Regions from separate parts of the Streptomyces sp. NPDC020362 genome, predicted to be linked through region 3. Evidence: riboswitches for the same ligand, from Rfam matches in the RefSeq annotation. Region 3 holds a riboswitch; each other region holds the start of a gene.
The links. Region 3 has a riboswitch for cobalamin ahead of AB0H32_RS04215 (ribonucleoside-diphosphate reductase subunit alpha). Riboswitches for the same ligand answer to the same signal wherever they lie in the genome.
Positions count from the first base shown of each region.

Region 1: it holds a riboswitch for cobalamin, as region 3 does, so the genes downstream of both, metE (5-methyltetrahydropteroyltriglutamate--homocysteine S-methyltransferase) here and AB0H32_RS04215 (ribonucleoside-diphosphate reductase subunit alpha) in region 3, are expected to answer to the same signal.
Region 2: it holds a riboswitch for cobalamin, as region 3 does, so the genes downstream of both, AB0H32_RS23605 ((2Fe-2S) ferredoxin domain-containing protein) here and AB0H32_RS04215 (ribonucleoside-diphosphate reductase subunit alpha) in region 3, are expected to answer to the same signal.

Region 1 is NZ_JBFAET010000067.1:21,843-27,333, forward strand. It holds gene metE (5-methyltetrahydropteroyltriglutamate--homocysteine S-methyltransferase) at 1-1,965, opposite strand, end outside; cobalamin riboswitch at 2,133-2,324, opposite strand; gene AB0H32_RS23650 (3-hydroxybutyryl-CoA dehydrogenase) at 2,561-3,430, opposite strand; gene aceB (malate synthase A) at 3,427-5,019, opposite strand; gene aceA (isocitrate lyase) at 5,115-5,491, opposite strand, start outside.
Region 2 is NZ_JBFAET010000067.1:13,790-19,280, reverse strand. It holds gene AB0H32_RS23630 (CbtA family protein) at 1-7, opposite strand, end outside; gene AB0H32_RS23625 (CbtB-domain containing protein) at 29-250, opposite strand; cobalamin riboswitch at 287-431, opposite strand; partial or broken gene AB0H32_RS23620 (enoyl-CoA hydratase) at 506-613, opposite strand; gene AB0H32_RS23615 (enoyl-CoA hydratase/isomerase family protein) at 765-1,841, opposite strand; partial or broken gene AB0H32_RS23610 (acyl-CoA dehydrogenase family protein) at 1,838-2,048, opposite strand; gene AB0H32_RS23605 ((2Fe-2S) ferredoxin domain-containing protein) at 2,131-2,538, opposite strand; cobalamin riboswitch at 2,622-2,743, opposite strand; gene AB0H32_RS23600 (SpoIIE family protein phosphatase) at 3,419-4,660, shown strand; gene AB0H32_RS23595 (allantoin permease) at 4,988-5,491, shown strand, end outside.
Region 3 is NZ_JBFAET010000005.1:122,824-128,314, reverse strand. It holds gene AB0H32_RS04220 (ribonucleotide-diphosphate reductase subunit beta) at 1-338, opposite strand, end outside; gene AB0H32_RS04215 (ribonucleoside-diphosphate reductase subunit alpha) at 338-2,710, opposite strand; cobalamin riboswitch at 2,835-2,973, opposite strand; gene AB0H32_RS04210 (GNAT family N-acetyltransferase) at 3,013-3,519, opposite strand; gene mctP (monocarboxylate uptake permease MctP) at 3,654-5,282, opposite strand; gene AB0H32_RS04200 (DUF3311 domain-containing protein) at 5,279-5,491, opposite strand, start outside.

The sequences.
Region 1 (5,491 bases), on a different contig from region 3:
CGTGTGGATCTGGGTGTCCGGGCGGACGCCGCCGGTGGTCAGCCGGAAGGCCTCCGTGGCCCATGCCAGGTACGCGGGACGGTCGGCGGCCCGCAGCGGCAGCGTCTCACGCAGCGCGGGCTCGTCCACCTGGATCACCGAAGTCCCCGCCGCCTCCAGGTCGTTCACCTCGTCGCGCAGGGCGAGGGCGACCTGGCGGGCGGTGTCGGCGAGCGGCTGGTCGTCGCGGACGAACGACCAGGCCAGCATGGTGACCGGGCCGGTGAGCATGCCCTTGACCGGACGGTCGGTGAGGGACTGGGCGTATGTCGTCCAGCGCACGGTCATCGGCTCGGGGCGGGAGATGTCACCGGCCAGGATCGGCGGCCGGACGTACCGGGTGCCGTAGGACTGGACCCAGCCGTGGTGGGTGGCGAGGTAGCCGGTGAGCTGTTCGGCGAAGTACTGGACCATGTCGTTGCGTTCGGCCTCGCCGTGCACCAGGACGTCCAGGCCGGCCTTCTCCTGGAAGGAGATCACCTCCTGGATCTCCGCCCTGATGCGCTCCTCGTACCCGGCGGTGTCGATCCGCCCGGCCCTCAGATCGGCGCGGGCCGTGCGCAGTTCGCCGGTCTGCGGGAAGGAGCCGATGGTCGTGGTGGGGAGCAGCGGGAGGCGCAGGTGGGCGCGCTGGGCGGCGGCCCGCTCCGGGTAGGACGCGCAGCGGCGCGCGTCGTCGAGGGTGACGGCGGTGGCGCGGGCGCGGACGGCCGGGTCGCGGGTGACGGCGGAGTTCGCGCGGGAGGCCAGGTCGGCACGGTTCGCGGCCAGTTCCGCGGCGATGGCGTCGGTGCCGCGGGCCAGGCCCTTGGCGAGGGTGGCGATCTCGGCCGTCTTCTGCCGGGCGAAGGCGAGCCAGCGCATGATCTGCGGATCGATGTCCCGCTCGGCCGACGTGTCGAGGGGGACGTGCAGCAGCGAGCAGGAGGCGGAGACGTCGACCCGGTCGGCCAGGCCCAGCAGGGTGCCGAGCACGGCGAGCGAGGCCGACAGGTCGTTCACCCAGATGTTGCGCCCGTTGACGACGCCGGCGACCAGCCGCTTGCCGGGCAGTCCGCCGACGGCGGCCAGCGCCTCCAGATGGGCGGCGGCCGCCTCGGTGAAGTCCAGGGCGAGCCCGTCGACCGGTGCCTCGGCCAGCACCGGCAGGGCCTCACCGAGCCGGTCGAAGTAGGAGGCGACCAGCAGCTTCGGCCGGTCGGTCAGGGCACCGAGGTCGCGGTAGGCGCGGGCGGCGGCGTTCAGTTCGGCCGGGGTGCGGTCCTGGACCAGGGCGGGCTCGTCGAGCTGTACCCACTCGGCGCCCGCCGCGTGCAGGTCGGCGAGGACCTCGGCGTACACCGGCAGCAGGCGGTCCAGCAGGATGAGCGGCTCGAAGTCCGCGGGCGCGCCGGGCGCGGGTTTGGCCAGCAGCAGGTAGGTCACCGGGCCGACCAGCACGGGGCGGGCCGCCAGTTCCAGAGCGAGTGCTTCCCGCAGCTCGGCGACCTGCTTGCCGGAGTCCGCCGTGAACACCGTGTCCGGTCCCAACTCGGGTACCAGGTAGTGGTAGTTGGTGTCGAACCACTTGGTCATCTCCAGCGGTGCGACGTCCTGGGTACCGCGCGCCATGGCGAAGTACCCGTCGAGCGGGTCGGAGGCGACGGCGGCACGGTGACGGTCGGGGATCGCGCCGACCATGACGGTGGTGTCCAGCACGTGGTCGTAGTACGAGAAGTCGCCGGTCGGCACCTCGTCGATGCCGGCGTCCGCCAGCCGCCGCCAGTTGGTGCGACGCAGACCGGCGGCGGTGGCGCGCAGGGCGTCGGCGGTCACGCGGCCCTTCCAGTAGCCCTCGACGGCCTTCTTCAGTTCCCGGTTCTGTCCCTGGCGGGGGTAGCCGTACACGGTGGCCCGTGCTGCCGCGGCTGCGGGCTTGGTGGTCACGGAGATCTCCTTCGCGAGATGAATCCCTGAGATCCCGGGGACGGGACGAGAGCGCGAAGGGGTGACGGACCGGACGGTACCGGCCCACGGCCGTCCGTTCGGTGTGTGCGCCGACCCGCCCTCGAGGTCACCGGGATGTCCGCGCACGAGTGGTCCCGCGCGCGGGCAGATGGCAGGTCTTCGGACTCGCGGGCACGTCCTCACGGGGGAGGACACCTACTGGCCGTCGCTTCCCGGGCCCTCCTCGGGCCCAGTGCGTATGACGGCGGTCGTTCCCGCTCACCGCTGCGGGGCAGTCCCGGATTCCCACCGGGTTCCCTCTTGCGACGCATCCCGCCTGGCGGACGGGGCGAACCAGCTGCACCGGTCAGCCTAAGGGACCGTCCAGGGACGTGGTGCACGATGCCCCGCATTCGGAAGGTGACGTGGGACATGCCGCCGCAGTGGGGAAACGGGCCGGGGCGGGAGGCGCCGCACGAGCGCTTCCCGCCCCTCCCCTGTGAGCAGCCGCCGGATCCCTCGGCCGGCCGCTGCCGTCCGGGCCTTTCGGCCCGCTCCTCGCCGCGGGCCCCTCAGCCCGGGCGCGCCGGTCCGCTCAGGACCGGCCGTACTTGTGGAACCCCCGCCCGGTCTTGCGGCCGAGCAGTCCCGCCTCGACCATCCGCTGGAGCAGCGGGGGAGGGGCGTAGAGGGGTTCGCGGAACTCGTCGTAGAGCGACTCGGCGATCGAGGCGACGGTGTCGAGGCCGATCAGGTCCGCGAGCCGGAGCGGCCCCATGGGGTGGGCGCAGCCCAGCTCCATGGCGGTGTCGATGTCGGCGGCGCCGGCGAAGCCGGACTCCGCCATCCGGACGGCCGCCAGCAAATAGGGGATGAGCAGCGCGTTGACGACGAAGCCCGCCCGGTCCCGGGAGCGGACGACCGTCTTGCCGAGAACTTCCGTGGCGAAGGACTCGACGGCGGTCACGGTCCCGGGTGCGGTGTGCAGGGAGGGCACGACCTCCACGAGCGGCAGCACCGGCACCGGGTTGAAGAAGTGCAGTCCCACGACCCGGTCGGCGCGGCCGGTGGCCATGCCGAGGCGCATCACGGGCAGGGAGGAGGTGTTGGTCGCCAGGACGGCCGACGGGTCCTCGACGATCTTGTCGAGGGCGGCGAACACCTCGGTCTTGGCGTCCGCGTTCTCGACGACGGCCTCGATGACGAGCTGCCGGTCGGCCATCTCCTCCAGATCGCCGGTGAAGACGAGGCGGGCGAGGGCGTCCTGCGCGGCGGACGGCTCCAGCCCGCCCCGCCGGACCGCGCGCTCCAGAGAGGCGGCCACGCGCTCGCGGGCGACGCGGGCGGCCGTGGCGTCCGCCTCGCAGACCACCGTGTCCAGTCCCGCCCGCGCGCACACCTCGGCGATGCCGGCACCCATCTGGCCGCCGCCGACCACCCCGACGCGCCGGATTCCGCCGCTCATGACCGGGGCTCCGCGCGCTGCACCAGATGGGCGGTGTAGGCGTCGGGCGTGAAGAAGAGCGGCAACTCGCCCGCCAGGGCGGTCCGTTCGAAGAGCGCGCGTACCTCGTCGACCGGCGCCCACGGGTACTCGGCGCCGAGCGCGGCGGCCTCCTCGTCGAGCAGCCGCAGGACCGTCTCCCGGTCGATCACCCGGTGCCGCAGCCACTGCCAGATCTGCACGCGGGCGATCTCGGCCGTGGCCGCGTCCTCCATGAGACCGTACAGAGCGACCGCGCCCTGCCCGCGCAGCCAGGCGGCGAAGTAGCGCAGCGCGACCGCGATGTTGGTGCGCACGCCTTCCGGGGTGGGCGGCCCGCCGCCCCGGCGCACCGACAGCAGGTCCGCGGCCGTCACCTCCACGTCGTCCCGCGTCCGGTCGATCTGGTGCGGCCGCTCGCCGAGGACACCGTCGAACACCTCACGGCAGACGGCGACCAGGCCCGGGTGGGCGACCCAGGAGCCGTCGAAGCCGGCCTCGGCCTCGCGCTCCTTGTCCAGCCGCACCTTGGCGAGGGCCGCCTCGTGGGCGGCCGGGTCCCTGCTCGGCACCTGCGCGGCCATGCCGCCGACGGCGTGCGCGCCGCGCCGGTGACAGGTACGCACGAGGAGTTCGGTGTAGGCCCGCATGAAGGGAGCCGTCATCGTGACCTTCGCGCGGTCCGGCAGCAGGAAGTCGGTGCGGTGACCGAAGGTCTTGATCAGGCTGAACAGGTAGTCCCAGCGGCCCGCGTTCAGGCCCGAGCTGTGCTCGCGCAGCTCGTAGAGGATCTCCTCCATCTCGAACGCGGCGGTGATCGTCTCGATGAGGACGGTGGCGCGGATCGTGCCGCGGGGAATGCCGAGGAGTTCCTGCGCGGTGACGAAGACGTCGTTCCACAGGCGGGCCTCGTAGCGGTTCTCCAGCTTGGGGAGGTAGAAGTACGGGCCGCGGCCGGCGTCGATCTGCCGCTGCGCGCAGTGGAAGAAGTACAGGCCGAAGTCGACGAGCGCGGCGGGCACGGGGGCGTCCTCGAACTCCAGGTGCTCCTCGTCCAGGTGCCAGCCGCGCGGTCGTACGACGATGGTGGCGAGCTGTTCGCCGAGCCGGTACCGCCTGCCGTCGCCGGTGGTGAAGTCGATGCGCCGCCGGACGGCGTCGAGCAGGTTGAGCTGGCCGCCGATCACGTTGTTCCAGGTGGGCGCGGTGGCGTCCTCGAAGTCGGCCATCCACACCCGGGCACCGGAGCTGAGGGCGTTGACCGTCATCCGGCGGTCCGGCGGGCCGGTGATCTCCACGCGGCGGTCGGTCAGGCCGGGGGCGGGCGGTGCGACCCGCCAGGTGGGGTCGGCACGGACGGCGGAGGTGACCATCGGGAAGTCGAGCGGGGAGCCGCTGGCCAGGCGGAGGATCTGCCGGCGGCGTTCTCGCATCAGGTCCCGGCGGCGGCCGGCGAACGCCGCGGTCAGCCGGCCGAGGAAGTCCAGGGCGGCGGGCGTGAGGATCTCGTCGTGCCGCTCGCCCAGGGGCGCGAGAACACGGACGTGGTGGGTCAGGGCACTGGTGGACATCGCTTCTCCTGCGGGCGGGGCGGAAGGCGGGGGTCGGACGGGGACGGTCGTACGACCCCCGCCGGGCCGGGGCGGGCCACAGGGCCCGGGCAGCCCTAGTGGAACTGCTCCTCCTCCGTGGAGCCGGCCAGGGCGGTGGTGGAGGAGGCGGGGTTGACGGCGGTGGAGACCAGATCGAAGTAGCCGGTGCCGACCTCGCGCTGGTGCCTGACGGCGGTGAAGCCGTGCGCCTGCGCGGCGAACTCCCGCTCCTGCAGGTCGACGTAGGCGGTCATGCCGTGCTCGGCGTAGCCGCGGGCGAGGTCGAACATGCCGTGGTTGAGGGAGTGGAAGCCGGCCAGCGTGATGAACTGGAACTTGTAGCCCATCGCGCCCAGCTCGCGCTGGAACTTGGCGATCCGGTCGTCGTCCAGCGCCGCCTTCCAGTTGAAGGACGGCGAGCAGTTGTAGGCGAGCATCTGGTCCGGGTACC
Region 2 (5,491 bases), on a different contig from region 3:
AGTTCATGGGCGTGCGGCGTCCCTCGCGTCAGTGGCAGGGGAAGCCGAGCAGGTGGCGGGCGTCGTGGACCCATTCGTGGACGTCCGTGCCGTTGAACACGGAGGTGGCGCCCTGCTCGGCGCCGACGAAGTAGAGCAGGACCAGCATCAGGATGCCGAAGAAGACCGCCCAGGGAGCTATCGCCTTCAGCGGCAGCGTGGCGGGAACGACGGGAGTGGTGGCTGTCGGCTGGGCGACGGTCTGCGCCATGGCAGAACCTCCTCTGGGAGTTCGCGTCCCATCTCGGTGGTGCAGTGGACGACGGCCACGGGTCTGACTCACGAGGCGCTCCTCAAGGCGTCTCGCATACAGTGGCGCGACCGTGCCGGATTTCCACCGGCTTCCGTCTCGCCGTCGTCGATATCGGACAGACCGTACCGCGCCACGCGGGCACGGCCAAGACCGCGTCCACCCCGCGTGATCTTCCTCTCGCACCGGGTGGCCGCGGCAGGGGCGGACGGGGCAGCGGTGACGGAACGCGGCGGGCCGCTCGTCGCCGAGGGCGCCCAGGCCCGCCTTCCGGTCGGCAGTCGCGAACACCGTGTGGAATGAGCGCCGTTCACGGCGGACGCCTCGGCGACGTCTCCATGGCCTCGGCCTGTCCGGCCCCCGCCGCCACGGTCGGCATGCGCAGCTGTCCGAACCGGTCCCGGGCGGCGCTCGGCATACAACACCGCTGCGGTCACGTCGAGTTCGGCATGCACGCCGCCCGCGACGGTTCGGCTCACCAGGCCGTCTCCGGGGCGGTGCCGGGCCCGGCGAGTCCCAGCTCGTGCTCGCCGAGCGGGGTGAAGAAGCGTTCGACGTCGGCGTCGGTGACCTCGGCGAGGGTCGCGGGCGACCAGCGCGGGTTGCGGTCCTTGTCGACGACCTGGGCGCGGATGCCCTCCACCAGGTCGTGCGTGCTCAGGGCCGCGCAGGAGACGCGGTACTCCTGGTCGAGGACGCGCTCGAGGGGACCGAGGCGCCGGGCACGGAGCAGGGCGGCCAGAGTGACCTTCACAGACGTCGGTGACCTGGTGAGAAGGGTCTCCGCCGCCTCCTTCGCGGCCGGGTCGCCGTGGGCGAGCAGCCGCTGCACGATCTCCTCCACCGTGCCGGCGGCGTAACAGGCGTCGATCCACTCGCGCCGGGCGGCCAGCTCACCCTGCGGCGGCGGCTGTACGTGGCGCCGGAGGGCGTCTCGTACGGGCATCTCGGCGAGGTCGTCGACGAAGGCGTCGAGGCCGGTGGACGGCAGATAGTGGTCGGCGAGCCCGCAGAGCAGGGCGTCGCCGGCACCGATCTGCGCCCCGGTCAGCGCGAGGTGGGTGCCCAGTTCGCCCGGGGTGAGAGCGAGCAGGTAGGTGCCGCCGACGTCGGGGACGAAGCCGATGCCGGTCTCGGGCATGGCGACCCTCGACCGCTCGGTGACGACCCGGACGCTGCCGTGGGCGGAGATCCCGACGCCGCCGCCCATGACGATGCCGTCCATCAGGGCGACGTACGGCTTGGGGTAGCGGGCGATGCGGGCGTTGAGGCGGTACTCGTCACGCCAGAAGGCGGCCGAGGCGGTGCCGTCGCCGTCGCGGGCGTCGTCGTGGACGGCGCGGATGTCGCCGCCCGCGCACAGCCCGCGCTCCCCCGCCCCGGTGACGACCACGGTCTCCACGGCCGGATCGTGCTCCCAGGCGGTCAGGGCCTCGTCGATGCGGCGCACCATCGGGTGGGACAGTGCGTTGATGGCCTTCGGCCGGTTGAGGGTGATGTGTGCGGCCCGCCCTGCGGTGTGCAGGAGGACGGGTTCTTCGGTTCCGCTCATCCGAGAGCCTCCGTCAGGCCGCGGGCCACAATGACACGCATGATCTCGTCGGTTCCTTCCAGGATCTGGTGGACGCGCAGGTCACGGACGTTTTCTCGATGCTGGACGCGCTGATCGGCACCGGACGCGCCGATCGATGCCGGACGCGCCGAGGTGGCCGTAGCCCCTGGGCAGCTGGAGCGCACGGCCGGTCACCGAGTACCCGGTGCCGTTCCGGCGCGCCGCGCGGCAGGCCCGGTTCCGGGTGTCCCCGTGCCTCGCGACTGCCCCATGCCGTCCGGTTCCGCTCTCAGGGGAGGCCGGCGCCGCGCCGGTCCTGGGAAGCCCCGGCAAGGCGCGGTGGTGTGAAGGCGTAGAGGCCGAGGATCTCCGGCAGGGGCACGATGCCCGGCCCGCCCGCGCGCACCCAGTCGGTGATGTCCTGCGTCGCGTCGGGATCGTTGACCAGGCCCAGCCAGACCGGTCGGCCACCGGCGGCCCGCCCTGCGGCGGAGGGCTGTACGACGATGACGTTGGCCTGCTCGCACACGTCGAGGCAGGCCGAGATGCGCACGGGCACCTCCGCACGCAGCCGGGCGGTCTGCGCCCCATGATCGACGCTGGTCACCTTGGGACTGCCGCAGCAGCAGTCCCGGCACACGACGACGCGGCACGGCGCCGGTCCGGCTGCCCCCGCAGCCGCCTCGTCACCCGACATCTCTTCGGCCGGCCTCCCGGGCATGCCGCACCACCCCTCCCCGGGGAGATCCGCCCCGGTGTCCGTCGAGGAGGCGACCGCGTGAGTCTCCTGGCTCTCGGGTCGTCGCTCGTCCCGGCCTTCCCGCCCTCTCGGGCCGTGGCCTGTCGGAACTCGCTCACCGATCACAGTGGCGGGACCGCACCGGATTCACACCGGCTTCCTCGGATCGCCGTCGCCTTGTCGCCGGACATCATCCCACCGCCGACGGGACGCCGTCATCCGGCCTCCTGGAGAATCGCGCCAGGCCCCGGCACCCACACCGGCGGCGGGCCGCACTGTGCAGGGGAGACGTTCCCGACAGCCAACACCCGGCGCGCGAACTCCCTTGACAGAAAAAGGTGTTGGGTGGATCACGGCCCCATCGGCACAACGGGAGCGGCCGCAGCACACTCGCGCAAACATTCTTGGCGCATGCCGCAGTGCGTCCGCGCGACGCCGACCGTCCGCTCACCCCCGTCACCCGCTGACCGGCCTCGACCCCGGCCGTTCCCACGGGCCCGGCCTCGGAGAGGGCCGGGGTGGCCGCGTACGCCCATCCGGAGGACACCCTGCTCGTCATGGGTGACTTCCCGGGCGCGGTCCTGACGTACGTACCCGCCCGCCGGGACGGCGCGCGGCGGCCCCGGAGTCCCTCTCGGCCACCTGGTGGCGGTGGCCGCCCGCCCCACCGGCATCGCGGTGCGGGCCTGGGGACCAGGAGAGCGCGGGCAGGAGCCGCAGCGTCGCCCCTGACCAGCGGTTCTCCGACACTCCGAGACGGCGTCCCACTGGCGTGGTGATCGGCAACGCGCATAGTGGAACCGGAGAGGGGGCGTCGGAGGAGAACGGGAGAGCGCCTGTGAGCCCAGCGCCGATCGACTACCAGGCGTTGTTCGCTGCCACGCCCAGCCCGTACCTCGTCATGGGCCGCGATCTCGTGATCCTCGACGTCAACGCGGCCTACTGCCGGGCGACCGGCCGCGCCCGGGAAGACCTGGTCGGGCAGTACCTCTTCGACGCGTTCCCCGACAACCCGGCAGACCCGGACGCCGACGGGGTGCGCAACCTCAGTGCCTCCCTGCACCGGGTCCTGCGCTCGCAGCAGCCGGACACGATGGCGGTGCAGAAGTACGACATCCCCGTGCCCCACCGCCCCGGAGTGTTCGAGGAACGGTGGTGGTCCCCCGTCAACACCCCGGTGATCGGGCCCGACGAAGAAGTGGCATGGATCATCCACCGGGTGGAGGACGTCACCGAGTTCGTGCTGTCCCATGCCGGCCGCTCGCAACCGGGTCAGCCGCTCGGAGAGCGCGAGGCCATCGAGGCCGAACTGTATGCGCGGGCGCGGGAGCTGCAACTGTTGAACGAGCAGTTGCGGCAGGCCCATGCCCGGGAAAGGAAGGTCGCCGTCACTCTCCAGGAAGCGATGATGCACTCGCCGGACCTGGACCGGCATCAGAACGTCGCGGTGCGCTACCTGCCCGCCACCAAAGGACTGAACGTGTGCGGCGACTGGTACGACGTGGTGGACCTGCCCGACGGCGACTTCGCCCTCGCCGTGGGCGACGTGGTCGGTCACGGTCTGGAGGCCGCCGCCGCCATGGGCATGCTGCGCAGCGCCCTGTCCGCCGCCGTCCGCGCTCTGCACGAGCCGGCCAGGGCGATGGAGGTACTGGGCCTGTATGCCCGCTCGGTCGAAGGAGCCCTGGCCACGACCGCGGTCAAGGCTGTGATCGACACGCACCGTCGGCACATCACCTACAGCAGTGCCGGCCACCTCCCACCCGTCCTGCTCCACTCCGACGGCACCTTCGTCCTGCTCGACCAGGCCACCGACCCGCCCCTGGGGGCTCGCCTGCGCCACGTCCCGCGCCCGCAGGCCGCCCTGCCCTACACCCCCGGCGACACCCTCGTCCTGTACACCGACGGGCTCGTCGAACGGCGCGACGAGGACATCGACGTCAGTCTGGCCCGCCTCACCGACACCCTCGCCGGCAGCGCCCGGCTCAGCCCCGACCACCTGGCCGACGTCCTGCTGTCCCGCCTCGGCGTCAGCGGCGGCGGACACGACGACATCGCCCTGATCGTCGCCCGCCTGTAGCCCACTTCCCCCGCGCCGGTCCGCCGACCGTCACCGGGAACGGCCTCCTGACCACGGAACTCGACCAAGAGCGGCCGGGCCTCGCTTCTCGGGTACTGGACCAAGGACGCCGGACGACAGGTGAGTTCCCGGAAACGTCGCGTTCACGACAGCCGGAACCGAAGGTAACAACCGCTTCCTAGCGTGACCGGCCATGGGATCGGAGTCGTATCCCCCAGCTGCACACGACGTATGACGGTCCGTCGGCTCCCCGCAATGCCGATGACGCCGTGCGGGGGCTCTTCCCTTCACCGAAGCACCCGCACCAGCACCACCGGGAGGCGCGACATGAGCACCACCGAGTCACGGCCGCCGACGACAGGCACGGCGACGGCAGGCACGACGAAGTCCGCGGCCGACCAGGCGGTCAAGGAGACACTGGAGGACTACACCCTCCGTTTCGCGCCCCGCAGTTACCGCCGCTGGACACCCATGGTCGTGGCGACCACCGCGCTCGGCGGCATCGCCTACATGGCCGACTTCTCCATCGGCGCCGGCATCGGCCTGGCCCATGGCACCGGGAACGCGCTCGTCGCCATCGCGGTAGCCGCTGTCGTCATCTTCATCACCGGCTTCCCCCTCGCCTACTACGGCGCCCGTTACAACATCGACCTCGACCTGATCACCCGCGGCTCCGGGTTCGGCTATTACGGCTCGGTCCTCACCAGCGTCATCTTCGCCAGCTTCACCTTCATCTTCTTCGCCCTCGAAGGCTCGATCATGGCCCAGGGCCTCAAACTCGGCCTCGGACTACCACTCTGGCTGGGCTATCTGGTCTCCACACTCATGGTC
Region 3 (5,491 bases):
GTCAGATAGAACTGGACGTGCACGGCCTCCTCGAACAGCTGGCGCGACAGGTACAGGCGCGCCTCCGGGGAGTTGATGTGCTTGTACAGCGTCAGCACCAGGTTGTTCGCGACGATCGAGTCGCCCGTCGCGAAGAAGGCCACCAGGCGGCCGATCAGGTGCTGCTCCTCCGGGGACAGCTTCGCGAGGTCGGCGACGTCCGAGTGGAGGTCGACCTCCTCCACGGTCCAGGTGTTCTTGATGGCGTCCCGGTAGCGCTCGTAGAAGTCCGGGTAGCGCATGGGGCGGAGAGTCAGCTCGAAGCCAGGGTCGAGGAGGTTGACGTTACGGGTGGTCATTACTGGCAGGCCTCGCAGGACTCGGGGTTTTCCAGGGAGCAGGCGACGGCGTCGGGGTCGGCCACCTGCTGGACGGGGATGGTCGGCTGGGCCTGCGCGGCGCGGGCGATCCGGGTCGCCGGGCGCGAGCGCAGGTAGTACGTCGTCTTCAGGCCCGACTTCCAGGCGTAGGCGTACATCGAGGAGAGCTTGCCGATCGTCGGCGTCTCCAGGAACAGGTTCAGGGACTGTGCCTGGTCCAGGTACGGGGTGCGGGCCGCGGCCATGTCGATGAGCCCGCGCTGCGGGATCTCCCAGGCCGTGCGGTACAGCGCCCGCACGTCGGCCGGGATCCACACGAAGTCCTGCACGGAGCCGTTGGAGTCGCGCAGCGCCTCACGGGTGCGCGCGTCCCAGACGCCCAGCTCCTTCAGGTCCTGCACCAGGTACGAGTTGACCTGGAGGAACTCGCCGGACAGGGTCTCGCGCTTGAACAGGTTGGAGACCTGCGGCTCGATGCACTCGTACACGCCCGCGATGGAGGCGATGGTCGCGGTCGGGGCGATCGCGAGGAGCAGCGAGTTGCGCATGCCGACCGCGGCGATCCGCTCGCGCAGCGCCGCCCAGCGCTCGGGCCAGGCCGGCTCGACGCCGTAGTGGTCGGGGTGCAGGACACCCTGGGCCGTACGGGTCTTCTCCCAGGCGGGCAGCGGGCCGCTGCGCTCGGCGAGGTCGGCGGAGGCCTCGTACGCGGCGAGCATGATGCGCTCGGCGATCCGCGTGGACAGGGCCTTGGCCTCGGGCGAGCCGAAGGGCAGACGCAGCTTGAAGAAGACGTCCTGCAGACCCATCGCACCCAGGCCCACCGGACGCCACCTGGCGTTGGAGCGGCCCGCCTGCTCGGTCGGGTAGAAGTTGATGTCCACGACACGGTCGAGGAAGGTGACGGCCGTGCGGACGGTCTCGTCCAGGCGCTTCCAGTCGATGTCCCCGTCGCTCACGAAGGCACCGAGGTTGACCGACCCCAGGTTGCAGACCGCGGTCTCCCCGTCGTCCGTGACCTCCAGGATCTCCGTGCAGAGGTTGGAGGAGTGGACGACGTGGCCCGGGGTCGCCGTCTGGTTGGCCGTGCGGTTGGCGGCGTCCTTGAAGGTCATCCAGCCGTTGCCGGTCTGCGCGAGGGTGCGCATCATGCGGCCGTACAGGTCACGGGCCGGGATGGTCTTCTTCGCGAGCCCCGCCGCCTCCGCCCTGCGGTAGGCGGCGTCGAACTCCTCGCCCCACAGGTCGACCAGCTCCGGCACGTCCGCCGGGGAGAACAGCGACCACTGCTCGTCGGCGTTGACCCGGCGCATGAACTCGTCCGGGATCCAGTGCGCGAGGTTCAGGTTGTGCGTACGGCGGGCGTCCTCACCGGTGTTGTCCCGCAGCTCCAGGAACTCCTCGATGTCGGAGTGCCAGGTCTCCAGGTACACGGCCGCGGCACCCTTGCGCCGGCCGCCCTGGTTCACGGCGGCCACCGAGGCGTCCAGGGTCTTCAGGAACGGGACGATGCCGTTGGAGTGCCCGTTGGTGCCGCGGATCAGCGAACCGCGCGAACGGATGCGGGAGTACGACAGACCGATGCCGCCGGCGTGCTTCGAGAGACGGGCGACCTGGTGGTAGCGGTCGTAGATGGAGTCCAGCTCGTCCAGCGGGGAGTCCAGCAGGTAGCAGGACGACATCTGGGGGTGCCGCGTGCCGGAGTTGAACAGGGTGGGGGAGGAGGGCAGGTAGTCCAGGCGGCTCATGAGCCCGTAGAGCGACGCGACCTCGTCCACCGCGCGGGCGCTGTCGTCCTCGGCGAGACCGGCGGCCACACGCAGCATGAAGTGCTGGGGCGTCTCGATGACCTGGCGGGTGATCGGGTGGCGCAGCAGGTAGCGGCTGTGCAGGGTGCGCAGGCCGAAGTAGCCGAAACGGTCGTCGGCGACCGGGTCGATCAGGGAGTCCAGCCGGCCGGCGTGCAGCCGGACGAACTCGGCGGTGCGGTCGGCGACGAGGCCCTCACGGTGGCCCACGGCGACGGACTCGGTGAAGGACGTCACGCCCTGCGAGGCGGCCTCCGCGCGGATGGAGAGGGTCAGCAGCCGGGCGGCCAGCCGGGAGTAGGCAGGGTCCTCGGAGATGAGGCCGGCGGCCGCCTCCGTGGCCAGCTCGCGCAACTCCGCCTCGTCGGCCCGCGCGGACCGGCCGCGCAGCGCGGCCGCGGCGACCCGGCCGGGGTCGGCGTCGGGGAGGTCGGCGGTCAGCTCGGTCAGGGTCCGCAGCAACGCGGCACCGGGACCGTCGGTCTCCACCGGGGCTCCGGTCGCCGGGGTGGCTGAAGCCGGTTCGGCTGGCGCGATGGTCACGTGGGGCTCTCCCTCGCTCGGCACGGGGCCTTGCGGAGGGCAGGGGGCAGCACGACGGCGCACGGCGTCGCGTCCACCAGCCCACTCCACGAGGCCCGGACGTCTCAAGGCACCCGGGCCGGACGGCCGGGTGCGCGCTGCCGACAGGTCCTCGGACTGACACGGGCGTGCGGATGCACGCAAGTACACCGTTGCGGGACAGTTCCGGATTCGCACCGGATTCCCCTGCGACGACAGCGAGGATGAGCATACATCTAGTGCCGGGCTGTCGTGTCACCCCCAGATGTTGTGTCGCCGTGGCTTCAGAGGGTCAACTCGTAGGTGAGGAGAGTGATGTCGTCCAGGTGGGGGAGGGGATTCCAGTCCCGCTCGGGTGTGCGAAGGAAACCCAGGCGCTCGTAGATGCGGTGGGCGCTGTGCATGGTGCGCTGGGTGGACAGGACGATGCCTGTGCAACCCGGGGTGCTGCGGGCCCGGTCGATGCAGGCGAGGACGAGTGCCTCGCCGACGCCCTGGCCGCGGGCGGCTGCCGCGACGGCGAGCATGCGGATCTCGGCCTCTCCCGGGGCCGCGATGTCGGCCATGGGGCCGCCGGAGGGGACGAAGGCGACTCCGCCCAGGACCGTTGTGTCCCGGACGGCCACGAGAACCTCGGCTGCGGCTGCTCGTTTGGCCACGTCTCTCAGCTCACCGAGGTACTCGTCGCTCTCGCCGAAGTCCAGGAGGCCGTCCTGGAGGTAGGCCTGGGCGGTGAGTTCTCCGAGGGCGGCGTATTCGGTGGGGGCTGCGAGGCGGATCACGAGGTCCATGCCGGTGAGTGTGCACGAAACAGCGGGCCGCCGTGGTGGGTGGTTCCCGGCGGCCCGCTGTGGGGTGTGTGGTTGCTCGCGCCCACGCGGCGGGGCCGCATGCCCATACGGCCCCGCGCCCCTTTCGGGGCGCCCTAGTGGGCGCTTCCTGCCGTAGCGGGCGGGAGTTCCACCTCGACTCCCGGCTCGCCCGCGTCCGCCGTGTAGTCCTCCGGGCTGGTCTCGTCGAGGCCCTCGGGGGCCTTCACGGCCTTCAGGACGACGGTCAGGACCAGCGTGACGAGCACGTTCAGCACGAAGGCCGTCAGGCCGATGTAGCCGATCTCGCCGATGCCGGGGATCTCCTTGGCGCTGCCGCCGAAGTGTTTCTGGGTCGGGGAGGCGACCCCGTAGGCGGCCGCCGTGCCGTAGACCATGCCGACCGCCCAGCCGGCCAGCAGCGCCCAGCGGTGGAACCAGCGCGTGAACAGGCCGCCGACCAGCGCCGGGAAGGTCTGCAGGATCCAGATGCCGCCCAGCAGCTGGAAGTTGATGGCGACCGTCTTGTCCATGGTCAGGACGAAGACCAGCGCGCCGACCTTCACCAGCAGCGACACGAACTTGGAGACCTGGGCCTCCTGCTTCGGTGTGGCGTCCGGCTTGAGGAAGTCCTTGTAGATGTTGCGGGTGAAGAGGTTCGCCGCCGCGATCGACATGATGGCCGCCGGGACCAGCGCGCCGATGCCGATCGCCGCGAAGGCCACGCCCGCGAACCAGTCCGGGAACATGTCCTCGAACAGCTGCGGGATCGCCAGCTGGCCGTTGGTGACCTTCACACCGGCCGCGATCGCCATGAAGCCGAGCAGGGCCAGCAGGCCCAGCATCAGCGAGTACAGCGGCAGGATCGTGGTGTTGCGGCGGATCACCTCACGGCTCCTGGACGACAGCGTCGCGGTGATCGAGTGCGGGTACATGAACAGCGCGAGAGCCGAGCCGAGCGCCAGTGTGGCGTACGTCCACTGGCCCGCCTCCGGCGGGGCGAGCGCGCCGCGCTGCTTGCCGGTGGCGGGGTTGACCTGGTTGAGCGCGTGACCCGCCTTGGCGAAGATGTCGTCGAACCCGCCGAGCTTGATCGGGATGTAGATGATCGCCACCACGATCACGATGTAGATCAGCGTGTCCTTGACGAACGCGATCAGCGCGGGGGCGCGCAGGCCCGAGGAGTAGGTGTACGCCGCCAGCACACCGAAGGCGATGAGCAGGGGCAGGTCCTTCACGAACCAGTTGGTGTTGTCACCGCCGCCCACGCCCATCACGTCCAGCACCGCCTGGATGCCGACGAGCTGGAGCGCGATGTACGGCATCGTGGCCAGGATGCCGGTCAGCGCCACGGCCAGCGACAGGCCCTTGGAGCCGAAGCGGCCGCGCACGAAGTCCGAGGTCGTCACATAGCCGTGCTTGTGGGACACCGACCACAGGCGGGGCAGGAACGTGAAGATCAGCGGGTAGACCAGGATCGTGTAGGGCACCGCGAAGAATCCGGCCGCGCCCGCCGCGTAGATCGCCGCCGGTACGGCGACGAACGTGTACGCCGTGTACAGGTCTCCGCCGAGCAGGAACCAGGTGACCCAGGTGCCGAACGACCGTCCGCCCAGGCCCCATTCGTCCAGGGAGTGCTCATTGTCGGCCCTGCGCCAGCGGGCGGCCAGGAAGCCCATGACCGTGACGGCCAGGAAGAAGAAGATGAAGACGCCGAGCGCGACGCCGTTGACGCCGCCCTTCACTGCGCCGCACCCCCCTTCGTGTCCCTGCGGCCGCGCTGGTCACGCTGCCAGAGCTGGTACGCCAGCACCGTGAGCGCGGTGGAGATCAGCACCCACAGCATCTGGTACCAGTAGAAGAACGGGATCCCGATGAAGGCCGGATCCGTCTTGGCGTACGAGCCGACCCACAGCATCGCCGCGAAGGGCGCGACGAGACAGAGGGCGATGAT